3 regions of the Brevibacillus sp. 7WMA2 genome follow, and region 2 is predicted to be linked to each of the others. Evidence: riboswitches for the same ligand, from Rfam matches in the RefSeq annotation. Region 2 holds a riboswitch; each other region holds the start of a gene.
The links. A riboswitch is a leader RNA that binds a small molecule or an ion and turns the genes downstream of it on or off. The one in region 2 is predicted to bind cobalamin.
Positions count from the first base shown of each region.

Region 1: it holds a riboswitch for cobalamin, as region 2 does, so the genes downstream of both, nikA (nickel ABC transporter substrate-binding protein) here and metE (5-methyltetrahydropteroyltriglutamate--homocysteine S-methyltransferase) in region 2, are expected to answer to the same signal.
Region 3: it holds a riboswitch for cobalamin, as region 2 does, so the genes downstream of both, GOP56_RS05975 (DUF4430 domain-containing protein) here and metE (5-methyltetrahydropteroyltriglutamate--homocysteine S-methyltransferase) in region 2, are expected to answer to the same signal.

Region 1 is NZ_CP048799.1:1,842,838-1,851,193, forward strand. It holds gene GOP56_RS06830 (thymidylate synthase) at 1-429, opposite strand, end outside; gene nikE (nickel import ATP-binding protein NikE) at 842-1,648, opposite strand; gene GOP56_RS06840 (ABC transporter ATP-binding protein) at 1,666-2,634, opposite strand; gene nikC (nickel ABC transporter permease subunit NikC) at 2,651-3,496, opposite strand; gene nikB (nickel ABC transporter permease) at 3,499-4,437, opposite strand; gene nikA (nickel ABC transporter substrate-binding protein) at 4,473-6,104, opposite strand; cobalamin riboswitch at 6,262-6,450, opposite strand; gene GOP56_RS06860 (nitroreductase family protein) at 6,727-7,350, opposite strand; gene GOP56_RS06865 (DoxX family protein) at 7,600-7,986, opposite strand; gene GOP56_RS06870 (MarR family winged helix-turn-helix transcriptional regulator) at 8,093-8,356, opposite strand, start outside.
Region 2 is NZ_CP048799.1:1,246,102-1,254,457, forward strand. It holds gene metE (5-methyltetrahydropteroyltriglutamate--homocysteine S-methyltransferase) at 291-2,585, opposite strand; cobalamin riboswitch at 2,751-2,947, opposite strand; gene GOP56_RS04810 (spore coat associated protein CotJA) at 3,226-3,441, shown strand; gene GOP56_RS04815 (spore coat protein CotJB) at 3,444-3,725, shown strand; gene GOP56_RS04820 (manganese catalase family protein) at 3,742-4,311, shown strand; gene GOP56_RS04825 (ABC transporter substrate-binding protein) at 4,549-6,294, shown strand; gene GOP56_RS04830 (ABC transporter permease) at 6,427-7,383, shown strand; gene opp4C (oligopeptide ABC transporter permease) at 7,395-8,324, shown strand; gene GOP56_RS04840 (ABC transporter ATP-binding protein) at 8,336-8,356, shown strand, end outside.
Region 3 is NZ_CP048799.1:1,656,259-1,664,614, reverse strand. It holds gene GOP56_RS05995 (class I SAM-dependent methyltransferase) at 1-388, opposite strand, end outside; gene GOP56_RS05990 (queuosine precursor transporter) at 516-1,202, opposite strand; gene GOP56_RS05985 (ABC transporter ATP-binding protein) at 1,829-2,596, opposite strand; gene GOP56_RS05980 (NAD(P)/FAD-dependent oxidoreductase) at 2,852-4,282, shown strand; adenosylcobalamin (AdoCbl) riboswitch at 4,379-4,531, shown strand; gene GOP56_RS05975 (DUF4430 domain-containing protein) at 4,583-4,978, shown strand; gene GOP56_RS05970 (ECF transporter S component) at 5,025-5,519, shown strand; gene GOP56_RS05965 (1-propanol dehydrogenase PduQ) at 5,787-6,926, shown strand; gene GOP56_RS05960 (BMC domain-containing protein) at 7,118-7,471, shown strand; gene GOP56_RS05955 (EutP/PduV family microcompartment system protein) at 7,474-7,911, shown strand; gene GOP56_RS05950 (ANTAR domain-containing response regulator) at 7,958-8,356, shown strand, end outside.

The DNA of each region.
Region 1 (8,356 bases), 600 kb from region 2:
ACATGGCTGCAAGGCCATTTCTTCTAAATCATTCATATCCCATAAACTAATAATATGTCGGCGCCCTTGAGGATCGTTTTTTAGGCCATCGATCAGCTTGTCTATCTGTTTGTGTTTAGCAACTTGATAACCGTATGCTTTCCCGATCGTTCCGTCCTCTTTGGCCCATTCATCCCAAACACGTACGCCCATCTCTTGTAAGAGTCTCACATCATTGCTTTGATGCTTATAAATCCATAGCAATTCCTTAACTGCTGTTTTAAATGCAACAAATTTAGTTGTTAAAATCGGAAATTCTTTTTGTAAATCATAGCTTAACAGCTTACCAAATAGCTTTTTTGTAGGGATTCCTGTCCGATTGTTATCATAGTATCCGTTTTCTAAAATATCTTCCACTAATGCAAGGTATTGTATATCTGCTTGACTCATCTTGTTCACGTCCTTCTTACAAACTCTAAGACAGTATATCGAAACATTCCGTTCTTGAAAAGCTTTTCGCCCAATACACTTTTGTGTCACAAAACTAGCAAAAAAACTAGTACATGATTACCAAATGGCGGGATTGCAATGCTTCTAGCTAGAAAGACCTTGCTCCTTAGCCTTGTGCAGTCTGAAATAGATAGTAGTCTAAATATTCAAAAGTCAACTAATTACAGGTGTGCCGTAAGTGAATGAAAGAGAGTTTCCACCTTCTGTTGTAAAAGGAAAGGATACAAATTCTTTCCCCCTTTTCCAAAAAGTGCGTTCGAAAAATAAGGGGATACATTTGACTTTTACCTACTCTGAAACTCTCTTAGATTTCTGGACCGTTCAACAGCTTCTGTCCCATCCCCTCAAACACCTAAGCTTTAAGCTTAGAGAATCCTGGATATGGATATAACACAGAAGACATGATTTTTTGGGAAACAGGATGTTTTAATCGTTCAAGCTGCTCCATATCATCTACCCATTCAACAATCTCACCTTTATACATGACCCCTATACAATCCGCGATATAATTGATCGCCTGTAAGTCATGTGAGATAAACAGATAGGAAAGCTGAAACTCTTCTTTTAATTCTGCTAAAAGCTGTAAGATTTGTACCTGAGTAAGAGCATCTAAAGCGCTTACAGCCTCATCAAGTATAATCAGCTTCGGTCTTAGTGCAATCGCTCTAGCGATATTGATTCTCTGTAATTGCCCTCCGCTGAACTGGTGTGGATATTTATCCATATCTTCCGGATCTAAGCCTACGATCTCCAAAAGCTCCTGTACTTTCTGTCTTTCTTGAGTATCTGTTCGTTGTTCGTAATTTCGTAAGGGTTCAGCGATAATCTCTCTAATCGTTAATCGTGGATTTACAGCGCTATAACAATCCTGAAAGACAACCTGTAAATCCCGCCGTACCTCTCTTAATTCTTTTTCTTTTAGACGATAAAGGTCCTTTCCCTGAAACCAGACCTCTCCCTGATCAGGTTTTTCAAGTCCCAAAATAATTTTGCCAAGAGTGCTCTTTCCTGCTCCGCTTTCTCCCACTAGTCCTAAACATATCCCTTCTTCCAGAGTGAAAGAGACATCTTTAACAGCTTCTACCGTTTTCCCCTTCCTCCAAACAGAATTTCCTAGTGAATATGTTTTCTTTATGTTTGTAAGCGTAAGCAGACTCACTCTTCATTCAGCCACCTTTATCGTAATTTTACACATCGTACCAGATGATCTTGTTCATATTCTTTCCATTCAAGCTTTTTCGTTGCACAGATGTGGTCTGCATTCTCGCATCGGTCTAAGAACGGGCAGATATCCTCTCTATTTAACTGTTTAGGGAGTGACATGCTAACACGGTTAATCCCCTTCCTCCTGCTCGTTACTCCAAGTCTGGCTTGTAACAGGACACGGGTATAGGGGTGCATCGGGCGATTAAATAATGTAGATGCCGGTGCCTTTTCAACAATATAGCCAGCATACATGACAGCTACTTCATCAGCTAGCTGAGCAATGACCCCCAAATCGTGTGAAACTAATAAAATACCTGTATTATATTCTTTTCTTATATGATCCAACTGCCTCAAAATCTGAAGTTGATTCGTCGCATCGAGGGCTGTCGTTGGCTCGTCCGCGATAAGAATCGTGGGCTGTAAAGACATCGTGATTGCAATCATCACACGCTGGAGCATACCGCCGCTTAACTGAAATGGATATTGCTTCAATACATTCTCTGGATTTGGCAAGTCCATTTTTTCCAGATGCTCCAAAGCTATTTTCTGTGCTTGTCGCTTGGTAATAGGCAGATGAGTTCTAAGTGTTTCTATAAAATGTCTGCCAATTGTACGTACAGGATTAAAGGCAGTCATCGGATTTTGCATAATAAAAGCGATCTCGCTACCGCGTATTTTTCTTACCTCTTCTTCTGAACAGGTTAGCAAATCTTTATTGCGAAATGTGATGCTCCCTTCTACCACCTTTGCCTGTTCAGGCAAAAGATGTAATAAAGACAGGCATGTCATCGTTTTACCTGATCCGCTTTCTCCAACCAGTCCAAACACTTTTCCAGCCTCTATTTCAAAGCTTACCTCATTGACAGTCTGAGTCACCCCATGCGGTGTTGATACAACTATATGTAAATTGTTAACAGTTAAAATGGGGTGCTGTGCCATCCTCTGATCCTCCCTTCTATTTTCTTTTTAGGTCTAAGGCATCCCTCAAGGCTTCTCCGAACAGGTTGAAAGCGATCACGACAAGTAAGATCATCATCCCTGGATACAGCATCAAGGAAGGGTTATTTCTAAAAAACGGTTTACTGTCATTGATCATCATTCCCCACTCCGCTCCTGGCGGCTGTATGCCAAGACCCAGAAATGAGAGACCAGAAATAGCTAAAACAACTCCTCCAATGTCCATAAAAGCTAAAACGACCACCTGCGATATAATGGTGGGTAAGATATGCTTTAGAACAATGACCAGCTTTGGTGTTCCGCACACTTTTGCTGCTAAGATAAAGGGTTGCTCCTTCACACTAAGAACCATTCCTCGAATGATTCGCGCATAAAACACCCATTGGACAAGCACCATGGCAAAAATCATATTCCCCAGACCGGGCCCGAGGATTCCAATCAAAGCTAATGACAGAAGCAAGCTTGGAAAAGCCATGAAAATATCACAAATTCGCATGAACAGATAATCAACCCAACCACCTCTATAGCCTGCAAAAATCCCAACTGGAAGACTAATTAGCATGGTAAATCCCATGACAAAAAAAGCTGTCCCCAGTGAGGTTCGTGTTCCAAAGATCAGTCGAGACCATATACATCTGCCTAAATGATCTGTCCCTAACGGAAACTTCGAGGAAGGGCCTTGTAGCTTTTGCGTGATATCAACTAGATTCGGATCATTTGGAGACAAAAAAGGAGCAAACAGTGCTAAGAGTATCATGAGGATGATAATCATGCTGCAAATGATCATGAGCTTTTGTGACAGTAGCTTTTGTGACAGTAGCTTTTGCTTCAATTTTTTCAACACGCTTATTGCTCTCCTTCCCATTTTATCCGGGGATCTAGGAAAGCATATGCAATATCCACAAGGAGATTGCAGACGACAAAGATCACACCCATAAACAATAAACAGCTCTGAATCATCGGATAATCACGGTGTAAAATAGAAGTGACAAACAAGGAGCCCATACCAGGCCATGCAAAGACGGTCTCAACAATAACGGCTCCGCTTAGCATGTTTCCAATGCTCATGCCAAGTCCAGTTAACACAGGTAATAAGGATTTTTTAAACACATGTCTACCAATGATTAGACTTTCTCGCAGCCCTCGCGCTCTCGCATACACGACAAATGGCTCATTCAAGTTTTCTAGCATACTGGTGCGAAGCAAGCGCATGTACGTACCTATATAAGGAAAAGCCAATGTCAGGGCCGGAAGCACTAGATGGGCAAAAGTTCCTCTTCCCAATACGGGAAATAAATCTAACTTTACCGATAAAAAATAGATGAATAGAAATCCGAGCCAAAAAGCAGGCATCGAGACGCTTACAAAGGCAAGCATCCTGCTAACCTGATCAATTAATTTTCCCTTGTAAAGGGCAGAAATCATTCCTAAAGGTAAACTAATAAAAACAATCAGGAGTAATGAAGCACATGCAAGTTGCAGCGTTGGGGAGAAATGGAGAATAATTTCATCCCATATAGATTTCTTCGACACATAAGAAACCCCTAAATCCAATTGAACCACTTTTCCTAACCAATTTACATACTGGATATACAGGGGCTTGTCCAGCCCTAGCTCTGCTCGAAGGGAAGCCACTGCCTCATCTGTTGGAGGAATATGTGACGCCCTCAAGTAAGCTACGGCCGGATCCCCAGGGGTTAAGTGGAGCAGAATAAAAGTGATCAGAGAAATTCCCAATAATATTGGCAGTAAACTTGTGAGACGTTTAACAATAAACCAACCCATTTACTACTCCTTTGCCGTTTTTACATAACCCCACTTCACTTCATATCAATGGTAGTGAAAGGAACTTCGTATTCTTGAGGCAAGAAATGAACCCCGCTCAGATTTTTATGATAGACCGCTATATTAGATTGATAAGATATTGGTAAGTAAGCAGCCTGTTCGTGCAATGTTGTTAAAATATCTGTATAAAGCATCTTTCTGTGTGCTTCGTCTGTACTTACTAATACTTCCTTGATTTTTTTATCTAATTCTTTCTTGCCTGGTAGCCCTGATAGAGCTTTGTAATCCGGACTGCCACCTTCCGAAGGTGTTGTGATAGCAGATAAGTAGGAATGTGGATCAAACGGAACACCCCAGCTTGCCGTAAATAATAAATCAAAGCTGCCTTCATTGGCTGTGGCCCAAAAATCCTCTTCTTCCTTACTTGTCAGCTTCATATCTATCCCTAATTTTCTAAACTCGCCTTGGGTATATTCGGCAATCGCCTTCTGGATGTTGTCTGAGCTAATAAACATTAGCTCCAATTGTAGCGTTTTTCCAGCCTTCTCTCGAAATGGTTTGCCATTTACTTGTTTCCAGCCCGCTTCATCCAACAATTGTTTTGCTTTTTCTTCATCGTGTTCATACGGTTTTACATCAATCTTCGTATATGGAATGGTAGGTGCAAATAACGTATCAGCTTTTCTTTCTGTGCCGTAAAAGATATGATCGATGACAGCCTGCTTATCAAAGGCATGCTGGATAGCTAGACGTAAGTTACGCTCTTTAAGAGCTTCTCTGTTCGTATTAAAGAGTAACGCCCTTGTAGCCGTAGGTTCTGATAATTTGGTTTCATATTTTCCCGATTCCTTCAGAAACCGGAACGAATCCTGGCTTATGACTCCGTTCCCAAAAATCAAATCAATGTCCTTCTTCTCAAAAGCGAGAACTCTCGATTCACCGTCAGGTATGACTTTAACAATCACCTTATCGACTTTCGGTTTCTCGCCCCAATACTTCTCGTTTCTTGTAAAGACAGCCCTTTCATTTTTCTTATATTCGCTTAGTACCCATGGACCTGTCCCAATCTGTGACTTGAGCCCGTCTTTAAATGTGTTTTGGCTATCAGGAAAGGCAGCTTCTCCTACAAATCGTAAAGGTCTGATGTACGTAAGCTCCTGAAGAGTAGGGTAATATGGCTTGTTCAAAATTAATTTAAACGTAAAATCGTCCACTACCTCAGTACTTTTAATTTGATTTATTAATTCCATCCATTCATGTTGGGGAGCATTAGCTAAAACCGTATCGAAATTTTTCTTCACGATTGTAGCATTAAACGGCGATCCATCCGAAAATGTAACATCTTTTCTTAGATGAAACACGTATTCTTTTCCATCCTTCGATACATCCCAGCTTTGGGCCAGCCACGGTTTAAGCTCCCCGCCTTCACCGTAGTAAACGAGAGATTCATATACCATAGCTTGTGAGAACCATTGATTCGGAAAATAGGTATGAGGATTTACGTCTCCGATATCTCCAGACCAGGAAAACGTAAGAACTTTTGAACTATCTTGAGTTGCTCTATTTTCTCCTTCTTTTGTTGTGTTACCACAGCCAGCGATAATGATTGTTAGCAGCGCTACTAGTCCAACAAAAGAAGTAATAAATGCAGACCGTTTCAAATACATTTTTATCACCTTTTATATAATTTAATTATTCTAAAAATGTTAAAACACAAAAAAACATTACCAACCAGATTAAAAAGGTCAGAAATGCCTATCGTTTATGAACACATCACATCGGTCTTTTAGCATTCAAAACACCTCCCTATCTCCCCGTAGGTCTAACAGCATTTCTAGAATAGGCAGGTCTTCTGACTTGGGTTCATCATCTCCATGCGTCTTCCCAGATATGATCCAGTGACATATTTGCATAAGACTCCCCCTTACAGCGGCGGGACCGTGCCGGATTTACACCGGCTTCTCTTTTAAGTATCCGTTATGAAACAAATACACCTATTCCATTACCATATGTAGTTTTTCCTTGGAAATATTCACTTTATATCCTTATTTTGAAAGTAGGACAAAAAGTTTACCTAGAACAAATTATATTCGTTATTCCAAGTTTACGCTATATGAAATTAAAGCCCTTCTTTAATTCTGCTCATAAGATGGAACACTTTTGTCCAGAAAGGCTTAAGAGGATGCATCTAGGATCAGGCTCATATATAAAAAGCGCCAATTCCTCTACAGTAAAAAAACATTGCCACAGCATGTCCCATTAACAGCTTTAGCAATGTTTTCATAGAAATCACATACCATTGTAGCTTACAAACTCTCCGTTCGGCTTACGATAGCCGCGTGGACGTTGGCTTGAGAGCTTTTCTTTTCCGATAGTAATCATCATGACTGTTTCATATCCATCAGGAATTTCTAAAATTTCCTTAATAGCACCTGGATCAAATCCAATCATCGGACACGTATCCCAGCCTTTATCTTTCGCAGATAGCATGAATAGCATCGCAGAAAGGCTTGCATTACGAATGGCATCTTCCTTCATAAAGGATTCACCCTTACCCTCATATATCCCTGTAACAGTCTCAACGGTACGATCTAGCTCTTGTTTGCTCAAAATTCCGAGATGATGCATTCCCTCGTTTATTTTTTCCACCGCTTGATAAGCGTAACGATTGCCCAACACCAAAATGACCGCTGAAGCTGAATGCACCTTATACTGCTTGCAGGATTCATAAATTTTTTCTTTCAAGACTGGATCCGTTACGACAAGATAATGTGTATGCTGAAGATTAAAAGCAGAAGGAGCATATTTAGCCAAAGTAAAGATCTCTTCAAGCTCGGGTCGGGTAATTTCTACCCCTTCCATGAAATTATTTGCGGAACGTCGACTTTTCACTAGGCTTGTAAATTCACTCATGTAAACTCCCTCATTTCATGTATGTATCGAAATTGTTACAGGGGAGGAGAAAGAGCGTTTTCTCTACACTTACTCGCTCCCCTTGTTTTTTGTACCGAATTCATTCTGCTTTTCTTTGTCAGTTCTTTTCTAATCACACTTATTTAGACCTATAAAATAGCGGCATTGTTTTACGTTATCCCTCATTATCATACAATAGAGTACGTGAATCTGGATACCTTTCTTTTCAGGTCCGTCCTTAGGCAAAACTTATGCAAATAAAACATATGCACCTGGACCAATCAACGCAACGCCGATAGCTACCGCTAGCAATACCAGATTGTATTCCATACCGTTCTGAGTAATCCACAATCCATTTTTTCCATGTACAGTAAAGATAGCGATCAGCATAGTAACAGCGATTAATGCTCCACCTACCCAAGTAAACACACCAGATGCAAAGAGCAATCCTCCAACAATTTCACTGGCTCCTGCCATGAAAGCCATTAACAAGCCGGGTTTCATACCGATTGATTCTAACCAACCCGCTGTTCCCTTTAAGCCATGCCCACCAAACCATCCAAATAATTTCTGTGTACCATGACCAATAAATAAAAGTCCCACAACTAATCGAATAAGTAAAAGTCCTGCATTCATTTTCTTTTTCCTCCTCAGGAATATGTTTTGTTTTAAGTATCTTCAATTAAAGATATATGAGAAAGATGGATAATATGCTTCTTTTTATTATCGCATCTGTTTTCAGCTACTTATCTACAAAATTCATTTCGGCTGACTTCCCTAGCTTTTTTAACAAGGTGATGGTAATCTCTTTTTCTTCAGGAGACAGTCCACTCATTGCTTCTGCTAGCTTTTCTCGATGCTTTGGAAAAATCTCTTGGAGAAATTGCTCTCCTGCTTGTGTTAATTCCGCATAGATCACGCGTCGATCATTCGGACAGGGCTTACGAAGCAAATAACCTTTTTTTTCTAGCTTATCAACCACATAAGTAATATTTCCGCTAGAGAT
Region 2 (8,356 bases):
TAAGAAAACAACTATCGTTTCCCTTCTTATAGCACATGAATCTTCGTTATAGAACCTTATATAAAATAGAATGGCAGCATTTCAGTGCTTAGGGTATCACCCCATGTAGAAATGCTGCCAATCAACTAACCCGGTTGTTTTTGATCTTTATCTTCTCTGTCCTTTACTTATTTTCAGTATTGTATTGTGATGATTCGTATTGGGGAAACACAGGATCTGTGAAGGTATGTTTTGAATCTCGTACTCTTTTTTCTGGTAAATCCATTTCTCCCCTTCGACTCTAGTAAATCCTAGGGAATAGCTGTTATGGTGTTACGAACTAATCGAGTAGCAGTCACCATATTTTCTAAGGAAGCGATCGTTTCCTTACGCCCTCTTGTTTTTAAACCGCAATCGGGATTAATCCAAAATTGTCTGGGTTCAAGGACCTGTAGAGCATTCTCTATCATTTTTATCATTTCTTCTACAGCTGGAACGCGGGGACTATGAATATCATAGACACCTAGACCAATTCCTTTCAGATAGGAATGATTATGGAAAGCATGGATTAGCTCACCATGGCTGCGTGATGTTTCTATTGAAATAACATCTGCATCCAATTCGCTGATAGAATCGATAAAATCATGAAACTCGCAGTAGCACATATGGGTATGAATTTGGGTCGTGTCTTTTACAGTAGAAGTCGTTAAGCGGAAGGCTTTTACAGCCCATTCTAAATATGCTTCCCATTCCGTTTTCTTTAACGGTAACCCTTCACGTAGTGCTGGTTCATCAACCTGAATCATCGTGATCCCACTAGCTTCTAACGCCTCTACTTCTTTTTGTAAGGCGAGTGCAATTTGATAGGTTACCTGCTGTCTGGAAATATCGTCACGCACAAAGGACCAATTTAAAATTGTGACAGGTCCTGTAATCATTCCCTTGACCGGTTTCGTTGTAAGAGATTGTGCATAGATACTCTCCTTAACTGTCATCGGCTCAATAAACTCTACATCTCCGTAAATAACTGGTGGTTTTACACAACGTGAGCCATAGGATTGCACCCATCCGTTTTTAGTAAAAGCGAATCCACCTAGTTTTTCGCCAAAAAATTCCACCATATCTGTCCGTTCAAATTCCCCATGAACCAACACATCAAGCCCAACCTTCTCTTGTATGTCAATCCATTCCCGGATTTCTGCTTGCAAAAATTGCTCATATTTCTCTGCCGACCATTCCCCCTTCCGCCATTTATTTCTCGCCTGACGAACTTCTGTTGTTTGTGGAAAACTACCAATCGTTGTAGTAGGGAGAATTGGTAACTGTAATTGGTGCTGTTGTTGTTTTCGCCGTTGTTCATAATCAGATGCACGGCCGATCTGATCTAATTGCAAGCTGGCAACAGCCTCATGTATATGTGGGCGATTGCGAGCTACAGAGTTCGCTACCCGTTCTAAAATGGTTTGATTCTCAGCAAAAATCTCTTTAACGCTTTCCTCTCGGTTCTGCAACCAATCTGTAATATGCTTGATTTCAATTAGTTTTTCATCTGCAAACGCCAATGAATCTTTAACTAGTGGATCAAGCTGTGTCTCTTGATTTAGACTGATTGGAACATGAAGTAGACTACTAGATGGCTGAATCCAGATACGGGATGCATCGACATGCTCTTTGATTGTAGCAAGAAGATTTGTCTTTTGAGTCAGATTTGCCCGCCAAATGTTCCTACCATCAATGATGCCCGCCCCAAGTACTTTATCCTGAGGGAAACCATTTGTTGTGATCTGCTCAAGGCTGCGTCCTGCATCATGGACAAAATCTAATCCAATTCCTGCTACAGGTAGCTTAATCACTTCTTTGTAAAATGTAACGGAGCCAAAATAGGTTTGTAGCATGATTTGTAGTTGTGGAACAGCCTCATGAAGCTGTTCATAGATGTAGGAGATCGTCTTCATTTCGTCTTCGGATAATGATGTTACTAGAATGGGCTCATCCATCTGAACCCATTCCACGCCTTCCTGCGCTAATTCTGTTAGAACCTGCACATAAAGAGGAACAAGCTGTAGGATAATCGCCGGTATCTGGAGCCGATCGAACCCTTTGGATAGCTTAATAAAGGTATACGGTCCTATTATGACAGGTTTTCCTTTAATCCCTAGCTCCTCTTTCGCCTCTTTATAAGCAAGAAGCGGTTTATTTTCGGTCAGGACGGGTTTGATGTCCTGAAACTCCGGCACGATGTAGTGATAATTGGTATTAAACCATTTGGTCATTTCGCAAGCAACTGCATGCTGATTTCCTCGTGCCATTGCAAAATAGGTGGACAAAGGTACTACCCCACCAGCATATTCATAGCGTTTTGGAACATATCCAAACATCACAGCCATATCCAACATGTGATCATACATAGTGAAATCATTGACCGGGATCAGATCAATCCCTATTTCCTTTTGTTTTTGCAGGTGCTGGAGTCTGCTTTGTTGCATTTGGGCAAGAAATTCCTTCTTTTCAATTGTCCCGGCCCAAAATGCTTCTAATCCCTTTTTCCATTCGCGATTTTCCCCAATGCGTGGATATCCTAAATTGCTACTTATTCCTTTATTCATGCTTGTTCGCCCTCCTAAACAGGTTATATTTTCAGTAAAAAACACAACTCAAACAAAAAAGCATCTCTCCCCGTTCAAAAGATGGTTAGAGATGCCCGAACAAGCAGTGAATATACTTGTACAACTGCCACAGCTATCTAACACCTCCCTATCTCCCGTAGGTCACACAGTGTTGTTGAAATAGGCAGGTCTCCTGACTTAAGAATCCACATCAGCACATACCTTCCCAATCCTTCGTTGATCAGTGGTTTTTTTGTACTGACTCCTCTTTTACAGTGGCGGGACCGTGACGGATTTACACCGTGCTTCCCTTTTCATCCTTGACACTCATAGTTCAAAGAACCTATTTCCACATATTTAATTCATCCATATCACCAAGATATATACCTACCCTTTATTCTAGGTATGCTTGCTATCATAATATAACTTCACATAAAATTCCATATTTTTATTTAATTCAGTTTCCTATTGTCGCAGGAAACTTCTGCCACTTCCATGGCAAACTGAATTTTGCCCGCCCTTTTTGTCAAATTGCACGAAAAAAGGGGGATTCCTTCTCTTTTTACCTATGTTTTCTGTTCTACTCTCCTTGTCCAGTTGATAAGCATATAAGGACATCTACAGGAAAGGAGGCAATCATATGAGTCGAAATCGAAAGGCATACTTTCCTTTCATCGGTCCATGTGATCCTTGTCCGCCACAACGGATTGTAACTTATGAGACACCACCACAGCTTTACTTAGGATTTCAACCTCCGAATTTACCGCAATTTGATCCATGCAAAGCTCTTTGCTTAGGTACCCTCTGGCCTGCTCTGTATGCGCCTTATGAAAATCCGTACAAGGGAGGCAAATAAAAATGAGCGATCATGATACTTCTACGGATGAACGCCAGCAACAATTTTATGAGCTGCTTCACCAAATTCAGGCGATCGACTTTGTTTTAGTGGAGCTAAACCTGTATCTTGATACACATCCTACTGATATGACTGCTATTAGGCAATTCAACGATATGGCTCAGCAAAGTATGACACTAAAGCGCGAATATGAATCTTTATTCGGACCTCTGATGAATTTTGGCAATAGCTTTTCACAGTACCCTTGGTCGTGGAACGAAGTACCTTGGCCTTGGCAGGTCTAGAAAGGGGGAATTTTGAATGTGGATTTATGAGAAAAAGTTACAGTATCCTGTTCGCGTAAGCAAATGCGACCCGAAAATGGCAAAGTACTTGATGGAACAATACGGTGGAGCTGATGGAGAATTAGCGGCCGCGCTACGTTATATGAATCAGCGCTATACGGTTCCTGATAAGGTCATTGGTCTTTTAAACGATATTTCCACAGAAGAATTTGCCCATCTCGAAATGATTGCAACAATGGTATATAAGCTAACGAAGGACGCTACTCCTGAACAGCTAGAGGAAGCTGGTCTTGGCGCACATTACGCAAGCCATGATAAGGCTTTGTTTTTTCATGATGCGGCCGGTGTGCCTTTCACAGCTACATATTTTCAAGCAAAAGGTGATCCTATTGCAGACTTGTATGAGGATATTGCTGCCGAAGAAAAGGCACGGGCTACTTATCAATGGTTGATTAATATGACTGATGATGTCGATTTAATCGATAGCCTTTCTTTCCTTCGTGAACGTGAAATTGTACATTCTCAACGGTTCCGTGAAGCAGTGGAAATTCTAAAAGCAGATCGGGAACAGAAGAAGATTTTCTAACTACGTAACGAATTAGACACTACAAGTGAATATGAAAGGCTAATTGACCAAATTTCTAGTAAGAGATTTGGTCAAATGTTTTTTTCTACGCGCTATTTTCCTCTACGCTCATGTCCAGCCTTATGTCAAAAAGCTTTTCAAGTGGGAATTGTAGAAATACGATTAATTCATACTTTACAGATCGGAATTATAAGAATATAATGAGTCTACATTTTCCCATTTATAAGGAGGAGCATCATGAGAAGAGCTTTTATACATTCATTCTTCACATTTCTATTAGGAGCTTCCTTATTAGTCGGTTGCAGTAGCGAAGGAGCAGCTCCATCCACCTCTAATACTCCAGCCGATGGTCAGGCAGATACTCAGGCTCAAACACTACGGGTACAGAACGCAGGAGATGCTGTTATCGCTGCTACTGACAAATCGAAATCGCCTCAATCGGCGAAAAATCGAAAAGATACGGTTGTAGTAGCTTTAACTGAACCAGGTGGGGTTTTCAATCCATATTTTTATCACAATGGTTATGACGGTAACGTTACCTCCGTGATGTTTTCTCCACTGGTTGATATTGATAAGAGTGGCAAACCAGTTCCTAAATTGGCAGAAAAATGGGATATTTCCGATGATCAGCTTACGTACACCTTCCATCTACGTAAAAATGTAAAATTTAGCAATGGAGATCCCTTGACTGCTGATGATGTCGCCTTCACCCTCACCCTTTTGCATGATAAAACGTATGACGGAGAAACAGAAATCGCCGAAGCACACATTAAGGGCGGCAAAGCTTATAAAGAAGGAAAAGCAAAAACCATTGAGGGAATTACAGTCATCGACCCACAGACAATAAAGATAACCACTGAGAAAGTAAACGCTCGATCTCTTCTTCTGCTTGGTGGTCACGTGCTGTCCAAAGCTTATTATGGAAAAGGCTATGAACCAGGTAAGCTTGACTATCTGCGTACCTTGCATACAAAACCAGTCGGAGCTGGCCCATATAAATTTGAAAAGTTTATCCCCGGTCAAGAAGTGAGATTCGTAGCCAATGAGTATTATTACGAGGGAAAACCGGCCATTCCGCATTTTATTTATAAAACAACCGATGGAGATACTACGCAGTTTTTCCAAACAGGTGAGACTGATTATAGCTCCTTCCCTGCAAATGCCGATAATCTGGAGCTTTTAAAGAGCCTTGGTTTTGCAAACATCAATATTTATACTTCGACTGCCTACAGCTATCTTTCCTTTAACCATAGCAAGCCTTATTTAAAAGACAAGCGTGTTAGACAGGCGCTAATCTATGGGCTTGATCGTCAACAAATTGTGGATGCCGCCTATCAAGGTTATGCACAAATAGCTAATGTCCCCATATCTCCAGTATCCTGGGCGTATACAGAAGATGTGAATCCCTACGATTATGATGTGAATAAGGCTAAACAGCTACTGGATGAATCAGGTTGGAAAGAAGGCTCGGATGGCATCCGTGAAAAGGACGGAAAAAAACTGGTTCTTCACTATCTGACAACGAAAAGTAAAGTAAGCGACATTCTTATTCCTATCGCGAAGGAAAACTACAAATTAATTGGCGTTCAACTAGAGGCAGAATTAATGGATTATCCAGCGCTTGTTGCAAGAACTGACAAAGGTGATCACGACCTTGCTTCCTTTTCTACTACCATGCTAGGTGATCCATCAGATGGTGTTGTTCAGTTTTCTTCTACAGGTGGCGGTAGTTTTACGAATACACATGGTTATTCCAATCCTAAGGTAGATGAACTGCTCGCAAAAAGTGTAGGGACACTTGATATTGAAAAACGTAAGGAAGCTTATAAGGAGCTTTATCAAGCATTAAGCGACGATCCTCCCTTTATTTTCCTGAACTATCGAAAGATTTTATCAGGCCATAATGCACGAGTGGAAGGATTTGAACCAAACGGTTACACCGGGATAAGCTCAAGCCTACCTAATCTGAAAATTGTGGAATAAAACGCCCATCGAACATGCTCAGTCCCTATGTACTTGATAGGTAGGACTGAGCATATTCCTTCATTATTCATTCGTTATATCAAATGAAAGGTACCCCTTCCATCTATGTTTTAGCTAGGAGGCGCTCTGTCCATGAAAACCTACATGTTCAAAAGACTGATGATTATGATCCCGACCTTAATCGGCTCTTCTCTCTTAATCTTTTTTCTCTTTGCGCTGACTCCCGGTGACTATGTTGATACCAATCCTAAGCTAAGTCCTGAGAGAAAAATAGAACTAAAAGCATTATACGGTTTAGATAAGCCGATTATAGAGCGTTATTTTGTTTGGGCAGGCAATGTATTACGAGGAGATTTGGGATATTCCCTTCAATATCAGCAGCCTGTAACGACCATCTTAGGTCAATATATCTGGAGTTCTTTCTTAATTGCTATCACCTCCACCACATTAACCTGGATCATTGCCATCTCGATTGGTGTATTTTCTGCAAGCCGACAATATTCATGGTTTGATTCGCTTGTAACAATCGGTGTTTTTGCGGCCATGGCCTTGCCGGCGTTTTTCGTAGGTTTGCTAGCGATTAAAATTTTCGCGGTTGACCTAAAAATACTGCCACCAGGAGGAATCCTGACAACGGGGAGCAATGCTACAGGTCTAGACTATGTGATTGAAGTTATGAAGCACATGATTTTGCCTGTCACAGTATTAACCATGTTGAGTGTCGGTTCCCTCACTCGCTATTTCCGTACCAATATATTAGAAGTGATTCGTCAGGACTTTATTCGAACAGCTCGCGCTAAAGGACTGAAGGAAAAAGTAATTACCTATAAGCATGCTCTGCGCAATGCTTTGCTACCAGCGATTACCTTGCTTGGGTTTGAACTGCCAGCTCTGTTTGGAGGAGCAATTATTACGGAGAAAATTTTTAACTGGCCCGGAGTAGGTCAGGTGTATATGCAAGCGTTATCACTTAGGGATTATCCCCTACTAATGGGATTTACTATGTTCATTGCATTACTTACCGTTGTCAGTAATTTGCTGGCTGACTTGTTATATGGTGTTGTTGACCCACGGGTGAGATTGAAATAGGAGGAGCACATATGAACGCGATTGGTAAAAATAACATAGAGACTGGCATCAATACGGCCTCCTCTTATTCAAAATCCTCACTATGGGGACAGTCCTTTAGGAAATTACAAAAGAACAAAATAGCAGTTATCGGTCTCTGTTTTCTCGTTGCCATCTTTCTCTTTTGTTTTCTGGGACCACTGCTTTCCCCTTATACATTAGGAAAAATTAATGCTGCAATGATCAACAAACCGCCAAGTATGTCTCATTGGCTTGGAACAGATGCTCTGGGGCGTGATATTTTAACTCGTCTGATGCAAGCTGGTCGAATCTCTTTGACGGTGGGGCTTGCTTCCATGGTTCTTTCTGTTTTTCTTGGAACCTTGCTTGGTGTTTTAGCTGGATATTTTCGCGGATGGGTCGACGCACTGATCATGCGTGCCTCGGATATCCTGATGACAATCCCTGAATTACCGATGCTGTTTATCCTAGCGGCTGTATTATCTGAGTGGAAGGTTCCTTCTAATTACCGTCTATATATTGTCATGATTATGCTTAGCTTCGTTGGCTGGGCAGGTTTGGCTCGTCTGGTTCGTAGCCAGATTTTGAGTCTGCGCGAGCAAGAATATATTCAAGCTGCTAAGGTTCTAGGTCTTCGCAGTAGTCGAATTTTATTTCGCCATCTGCTTCCCAATGTTTTACCTTTGCTGATTGTTGTAGCAACCTTACGCGTTGGCGGAGCAATCCTGAGCGAATCAACACTTAGTTATTTTGGACTTGGCGTCGTCCCCCCTACCGCAACCTGGGGTAACATGATTGATTCTGCTAACACTCTCATTGATTTTCAAAAAAGACCGTGGCTCTGGATTCCGCCTGGCTTAGCCATTTTTGTAACAGTCATCTCCATTAATCTATTAGGAGATGGATTGCGGGATGCGCTAGACCCGAAAATGAAAAAGTAGGTGGACGACATATGAATCATTCAAATAAACAG
Region 3 (8,356 bases), 410 kb from region 2:
TGTGATAAAAGTTTTGTAAGGCTTTGATGGATGCTTCTCTCTCATGAATCAATAAAAATGTTCCAGCGGGTATAATAATGGCCTGATACAGGGTAGGTGATGCATAAGTTTCCATCGTTGCTTCAAACAGGGTTGGAGATAGTCCCTTTTTTTGGCAGTTATTCTGACAGATTCGAAGCATTTCTGGGGAGCTATCATATCCTTCTACCTGTAAACCACTTTCCAAGAGTGGAATAAGTATACGACCTGTACCTACAGCAGGTTCAAGGATTTTTCCTTTATGTAGGAGTAATCTTTGTTTATAAAATTCTACATCACCAAAGGAATGACCAATTGGTTTATCCAAATCATATACTTCTGAAGATAAACGGTTATAAAAGCCAAGCATACTAATACCTCCTCATTTTATCAGAAAATTATAACATTATATGAACTAAATCAAAAGTCCGCCTGCAACATGGATTTTCATGTACAAACGGACTTTTGATTTTCAGAGGATAGCTAGTAATGAATACTTAGCTTTCTTTGGTAAACGTAAAATTACGCGCTATATATAAAATCGGTGTAGAAGCAGCCGAAACTACGAATTTAATCAGATAGGTTGTGAGTAAAATGTCAAACCAAGTATCCATAGGTAGTTCCCCTAAAAAAGCAATGGTGCAGAAGAGTACGGTATCAACTAATTGGCTAATTAAAGTGCTTCCGTTATTTCGAATCCATAATTGATTTGGTTTCGGACATATCTTCTTTAAGAAAGTATAGATACGGACATCTAAAAACTGACTAATAAAATATGACGTTAAACTAGCAATTACCAGTCTAGGCATAATGCCAAAAATCATGGCTAAGGCATCCTGCTTCGCCAGCCCATCTGGATGAGGTACAAATCTAAGGGCCATCTGCATGATAATGGTTGTGGCAATTAGCGTGAAGAAGCCAAACCAGACAGCTTTTTTCGCTTGCTCTTGCCCATATTTTTCATTGAGCAGGTCACTGCATAGATAGATAGTTGCATACATCGTATTTCCAAGCGTCATGGCAAAACCAAACAGCTCAACGATTTTCACTACTTGAATGTTGGCCAGCACGGTAGCAAATCCAATCCAAGCATATAAGCCTACTTTGCCAAAAAAACGATAGCATAATAAGAATAAGACAAAATTGACTAGCACAAAGCCAATCCCAAACCATAAATTAAACATGTATCCTCCTAGTTTTGATAACGCGGGAGATCTCGAACCGCGAAGAGTGTATGAAGTTGTTACAAGGACTCATTGTAACAAGCTTCACCCAGTGGTTCAATGCTTTTTTCCACATCAGTAGTTATTCTTTGATGGAGGAGTATCATTTAACCAGCAATCAAAAAATTTTTTAGAAAAAACAAACCAAGTAAAAAGAATTCTCTTTCTCCCAATGCAAAGAAGAGCAGCAAATAGCTGCCCTATATGGAATATGTTTAAAGAATCAGATTTAAAATCTCATCGACCCACTCCAAATTCTCAGCTTGTAACCAGATGGAGGGCTGCATATCTTCCGCTCGATACCAAGATCAATGTCAGAGTACAGATCGGTATTTTGGTTGCCAATTGACCCTCTATAAAACACGGACAAAATATTCGAATCCTTCAACAAATCCTGTTCTATTCTGTCCATAATAGTTTGCCGGTGCATGGTAAGCAGTAAGTCTCTTTGTTTATGCTTTGTTTTTAATCCCGCACATCATAAAATCAATCCTTTGTTTTTGTCCTTCTATATATAGTTCTGCTTACTTATATGGATATCTTTTTGTTTTTACCTATAAAATTTTCTTTTTGATAGATAAAGCTCATCAGGGACGCTTGCCGACAGGCTCTTTACAAAACAACCAATGCCGGCCCATAGCGTGTTCAAGCTGAATCTCGATCTCAAAGAAACGGGATAAAAGCTCTGGACCAAGCATGTCTTGTGTCTGACCAGAATCAAAAATGCTCCCATTCTTGAGTAAGAGCGTATGAGTAAAACAAGGCAAAATTTCTTCTATATGATGGGTGACGTAGATAATGGTGGGAGAATTAGGCTGTTTCGCTATTGTTTCAATGTACAGTAATAATTGTTCACGTGCTATAAAATCAAGACCCGTTGTAGGCTCATCTAAAATCAACAATCGTGGGGATGCCATTAGGGTACGGGCTAATAAAATACGCTGACGTTCGCCTTGTGACAAAACCTGATAGGGACGATGCTCTAAATGAGTACAACCAAATTGTTCTAATAGAGCTTTTGCCTGCTCTATCTCTTCTTGAAGCTTTGGCTCGTAAAGGCTTAAAGAAGCGTGTTTACCAGATAATACAATCTCTAGCGCGGTATCGCCGCCTCGAAGCTGTTGTTGCAGAGAACTACTGACAAGGCCGATTTCTTTGCGTAACTGTCGCAAGTCATAGGTACCGAACTTTTTCCCAAGAACCTCAATTTCTCCAGAAGTAGGCCATATATAGCCGTTTAGAAGCTGGAGGATGGTTGATTTACCTGATCCATTTAGACCGAGTAGACACCAATGCTCTTGAGAATGAATGTTCCAGCTTACCTTGTTTAAAGTAAGAATTGGTTCAGTATGCACGAGTAGGTTCTCTCCTTTTTCGTCTTTTTAATCATTGTACTAATTTTCTGTCTTATATATCAATCTAGAAATGAAGGGATTAAGAAGGAAATATCGTTTCATTAAACTTTTTCCCAAGAACAATTACAAATGAATAATACGAACAAAAAATAAATATTAGATAAAAATGTTCGGATTGTTTCTTGATTATTTAAAAAGGAATGTTATAATCAATAAGGCTTGTAATTTCCTAACATTTTCAAGGGGGCAACATCTATGAATTATGATGTTATCATTGTCGGAGCTGGTCCAGCAGGAATTTTTACGGCATATGAATTGATCCATAAAAAACCTGATTTACAGATCCTGTTGATTGAAAAAGGACATAATATTTACTCGCGTCGCTGTCCCATCCTTGAGAAAAAAATTAGTAAATGTCCGCCTCCAGCAGGTCGAAAGGATTTTAGTGGTTGCTTGCCAGCCTGCTCAATTACCAACGGATTTGGTGGAGCAGGAGCTTATTCAGATGGAAAATTTAACATCACGACAGAATTCGGTGGCTGGATGACCGATTATTTAGCACCTTCTGAAGTGCTTGAGCTGATTAAATATGTTGATGATATTAATTTAAAACACGGAGCAACTCCCAATATAACCGATCCAACCACGGAGGCTGTCCGTGATATAGAACGTAAGGGGCAAGCAGTTGGACTGAAACTACTGCGTGCAAATGTCCGTCATTTAGGTACGGAACAAAACTTGGAGATTTTGAAGAGTATCTGCGAAGAGCTAGAATCAAAAATTACAATGCTTTTTAAGCAGGAAGTGGAAGATATCATTGTTGAGCAAACGGAAAGTGGTAAAGAAATTCGCGGAATTACCTGTAAAAAGGGTCAGGAGTACCGAGCGAACAAAATCGTTATTGCTCCTGGCCGAGACGGCTCGCAATGGTTCGGTGAGATTTTGAAAAAACAGGGCCTACGATTAAGTAACAATCAAGTAGATGTGGGGGTTCGTGTAGAAACAACCAATGTAGTCATGGAAGAAATCAATAAGCATCTATATGAAGGGAAGTTCTTGTTCAAATCTTCTACGGATCAAATTGTACGAAGCTTTTGTTCTAACCCAAGCGGTCATGTTGTTGTAGAAAATCACAGCGGTGTGATGGCGGCTAACGGGCATGCATACAAGGATGAGAAGCTGGGGTCCCCTAACACGAACTTTGCTCTGCTTGTGTCTCATGTCTTTACAGAACCATTTGATAAGCCAAACGAATACGCGAAAGAGGTGTCAAGGCGAGCGAATGATCTTTCTAACGGCTCCGTGATTGTACAGCGCTTTGGCGATATAAAACGTGGGCGGCGTTCGACAGAAAAACGACTGAAAGAGGGATTTATTGAGCCAACGTTAAAAGAAGCCGTACCAGGTGATCTCGGCCTAGTATTACCATATAATACAATGAAAAGCTTAATTGAAATGGTAGAGGCACTCGATCATGTTACGCCGGGTATTGCAAGTGAACACACGCTGTTTTATGGAGTAGAAGCGAAATTCTATTCAGCACGTCCATATTTGAATCCGCACTTTGAAACAGAAATTAGTGGTTTATATGCAGGCGGCGATGGAGCAGGTTTAACGCGAGGACTTGCGCAAGCAGGAGCATGCGGCGTTCATATTGCTCGGGGAATTTTACGTCACCTGTCTTAAAATATGGAAGAATACAACTATATTTTGTCACAACAGCATGATTGTCAAGTCCATTTCTTGTGCTATAATATTTTCAAATGGGTCACATCTCATTCATGTAAATAATAATAGTTTTAGGTAATGGAAGTTTGGTGCAAATCCAACGCGGTCCCGCCACTGTGATAGACTGTTTTCCGGTCTTAAGTCAGGTCTTTTACCTAAAAACTACTGAAAGGCTAACCATTTCGAGGCGAAAGTGGTTAGTCCAAGTCTAGTGATGTTCCCGCCTCACTAGATTTTTTTATGGAGAAAGGAGCGGAAATGGTAAGAAGAGTTTGTCAAATCGCCTTACTTATTGCACTTGCGCTGGTAAGTGTAGTGGGTTGTTCAAATAATGAAGTAGCGCAAAACACATCAGCAGAAGAAAAGGTTGAAAACAAGATCGTTGTGGAAGTTTCAAGCGATCAGGGCAAAACCAAAATTGCTGAAAAAACAATTCAATTCAAAGGGGATCAAACCTTGTATGAGTTGATGAAAACCAATTTTAAAGTGGAAGACGATAATGGATTTATCACGTCAATTGAGGATGTGAAGCAAAATCCAGCAGAGAAAAAGTATTGGTTATACGAAGTGAACGGAGCACCAGCGGTTACAGGAGCCAAGGATCTTAAAGTCAAAGATGGCGATGTCATTAAGTGGGATTTACATGCCTCCTAACCATCAAATACACAAAGCATCCCTATCTAGTGTAAGAGGCATAACGTTGCTAGCTATCTTAGCTGCCTTGTCTGTTGCTGGTCGGATTGCACTGTCGTCCATACCTAACGTACAGCCCGTGACAACATTTGTCATTCTTATGACAATTCTGATGGGACTTCGATATGGTTTGTTGCTTGCGATAATTGTGATGATTTTGTCAAATATGGTCCTAGGGATCGGGATTTGGATTATCCCGCAGATCATTGCATACTGTATAATTGTCGTAGTAACCGGTATATTTATACGTCCTGTGTTTCCAAAGCTTTCCTTGTTCGTGATGGCCATATACGCCGGATTTACAGGAATGCTTTACGGGTTTGTTAACTCTCTTTGTCAGGTACCGCTTTATGATTCAACTTATTTTCTTGCTTATTATCTAGCAGGAGTCCCCTATGATACGATGCATGCAATTGGGAATTTCGTTTTTTATTTCGTACTCACACCTCTTTTACTTCCTTTGTTGCACAAATTGATAAATCAACATTTTGCTAAGTCTTGACAACTGAACAGGCACAATGCAGTGCTTGCCGAATCATATCAAACCTTTGATGCAAAAGGTTTTTATACACAAAGACGTGTATAGTGTTTTTAAAAATAACAATCAATACATAGTTGACTATATGGTAAATATAGTAGTACAGTATTGGTAGAAAACAGAATACAGGTTACACAAAGACGTGTTACTTATGTAGATAGCAAAGAGGCTTTTAAAGGGTATGCTCCCTTCTAAAAAGCCTCTTTTTTTATTCCAAATGGAGGTGTCAGCATGGATAAGGTTAGTTTTAAAACAGATATTTACATGGGACAAGGCGCACTACATCGCCTGCAGGATCTGAAAGAAAAACGAATTTTTATTGTCACAGACCCTTTTATGGTTCAATCGGGAATGATTCAGCATGTCATTGACCAGATTGACGCGAGTAATAAGCACTTGGTTTTTAGTGATATCGTTCCAGACCCGCCAATCGAGGTTGTTGTAAGTGGAATGAAAGCCCTTAGTGAGTTTGAAACGGATACGATTGTTGCACTAGGAGGAGGCTCAGCTATCGATGCAGCGAAAGCAATGAAATATTTTGCGAAACAAGTGTCGAATCAAAAAGACCTTCCTTTCATTGCCATTCCGACAACAAGTGGAACAGGATCAGAGGTAACCGCATTTTCTGTTATTAGTGATCAGCAAAAAAATATTAAGTACCCTCTAGTGTCGAATGATATGACGCCAGAAGAAGCTATTTTAGACCCAGAGCTAGTAAAAAGCGTCCCTGATTTTATTACAGCCGATACGGGAATGGATGTTTTGACGCATGCTATCGAGGCGTTTGTGTCTACAAAAGCAAATGATATTTCTGATGCTCTTGCGGAAAAGGCGATGAAGCTTGTCTTTGAATATTTAGTAAGAGCATACAAGGATGGTAATGATTTAGAGGCACGTGAAAAAATGCACAATGCTTCATGCCTTGCAGGAATGGCCTTTAATGTTACATCACTAGGCCTCAATCACGGAATTGCCCATGTAGCTGGAGCTAAGTTCCACATTCCTCATGGTCGCATGAATTCCTTACTGCTTCCACATGTCATCGAATTCAATGCGAATTGTGGAACAGGATATGGTCAGAGTGAAAATCAGGCGACCGCTAAGAGATACGTAGCTATTGCTAAAACCTTAGGTCTTCCAGCAAGCAATACGAGAAGTGGAGTGCGCAGCTTAATTAATGCAATCAAGCAATTGCAAAAACAATTGAAAATGCCAACGAATTTGCGGGATTGTGGCATAGAGTATAAGCAACTGGAAGAAATGAGAAATGCGATTGCAGAAGGCGCGCTTAAGGATGGATGTACAAAAACAAATCCACGTGTGCCAACGGAAGAAGATGTTATTGGAATTTTGAACAAAATGTTTCAGTAGCGAATATTTTGTCGAAATTAGTCTAATGAAGTATTGACATCGTTTACAAGTTCAAATATAGTGAAATTAACACAATGACGTGTTAAGAATTTCAGTTGAGAGCGAAGAGGCTCCTTAAAAATTGCCGAGTGTATTTTTTAAGGGGCCTTTATGTGTTTTTAATGTTTTTTCAAGCAGATGGGATGAGATTTATGAGCCAAAACAACGAGAAACAACGTGTCATTCAGGAGTATGTACCAGGTAAACAAGTCACACTAGCTCATATCATAGCTAATCCGAATGCAGATATTTATAAAAAGCTAGGATTAGGTAGCGATACGAAGGATGCAATTGGTATTTTGACCATTACCCCAAGTGAAGCTTCGATTATCGCTGCTGACATAGCAACAAAAGCTGCTGGAGTGCTAATCGGCTTTGTGGATCGTTTTAGTGGATCAGTGGTGATTACAGGTGATGTATCCTCTGTGGAATCCGCGCTAAATGAAGTATTGCTTGGCTTACAGAATATTTTAGGATTTTCAGCTACGAAGATAACGAGAACGTAGTTATGAAAAAAATTATTCTAACCGGTAATACAGGATGTGGGAAGACCACTTTATGCCAGCGACTTCACGGACATGTGATCGCCTATAAGAAAACACAAGCCATAGAAACCTTCGATCAAGCCATTGACACACCTGGGGAATGTATAGAAAATAGAGGTTTATATAGAATGTTGCTTGTAACAAGTGTCGATGCGGATGTCATAGGCCTTGTGCAAGATTGCACAAATGAAGATTGTTATTTTCCACCTTCTTTTGGTTCTGTATTTGCAAAGCCAGTTATTGGTATCATTACAAAAGTAGACATTGCCAAAAATACGGAGGATGTGAAAAAAGCCCGAGAATATTTGCTAGCGGCTGGAGCTTCAACCATTTTTGAGATTTCTTCTACTGAAAACATTGGTTTAGAAGAGCTGCAAAGCTATTTAAGTGATGATGAATAAGTTTTGGGAAGTATTTATTTTGCTTAGACAATGAGGTGTGGTACCCATGAATGGAAAAATTGTAGTAGTCGATGATGAGCCTATTACAAGAATGGATATTCGTGAGATTTTAAAAGAAGCGAACTACAATGTGGTAGGGGAAGCTTCAGACGGTTTTGAAGCCATTGAGTTATGTAAAAAGCATTTGCCTGATCTAGTGATTATGGACATTCAGATGCCTATCCTAGATGGATTAAAAGCGGGAAAAAGAATCCTTTCAGAGCAATTAGCTGGTGGCGTCGTTTTGCTGACAGCCTTTAGTGATAAAGAAAGTATCGAAAAGGCTTCCAGTATTGGTGCTTTGGGTTATCTAGTAAAACCACTTGATGAAAAGTCTTTCATTCCGATGGTGGAAGTAACCATCGCCAAGGGAAAAGAATTTCGCAAGCTAGAAAAAAACTATACA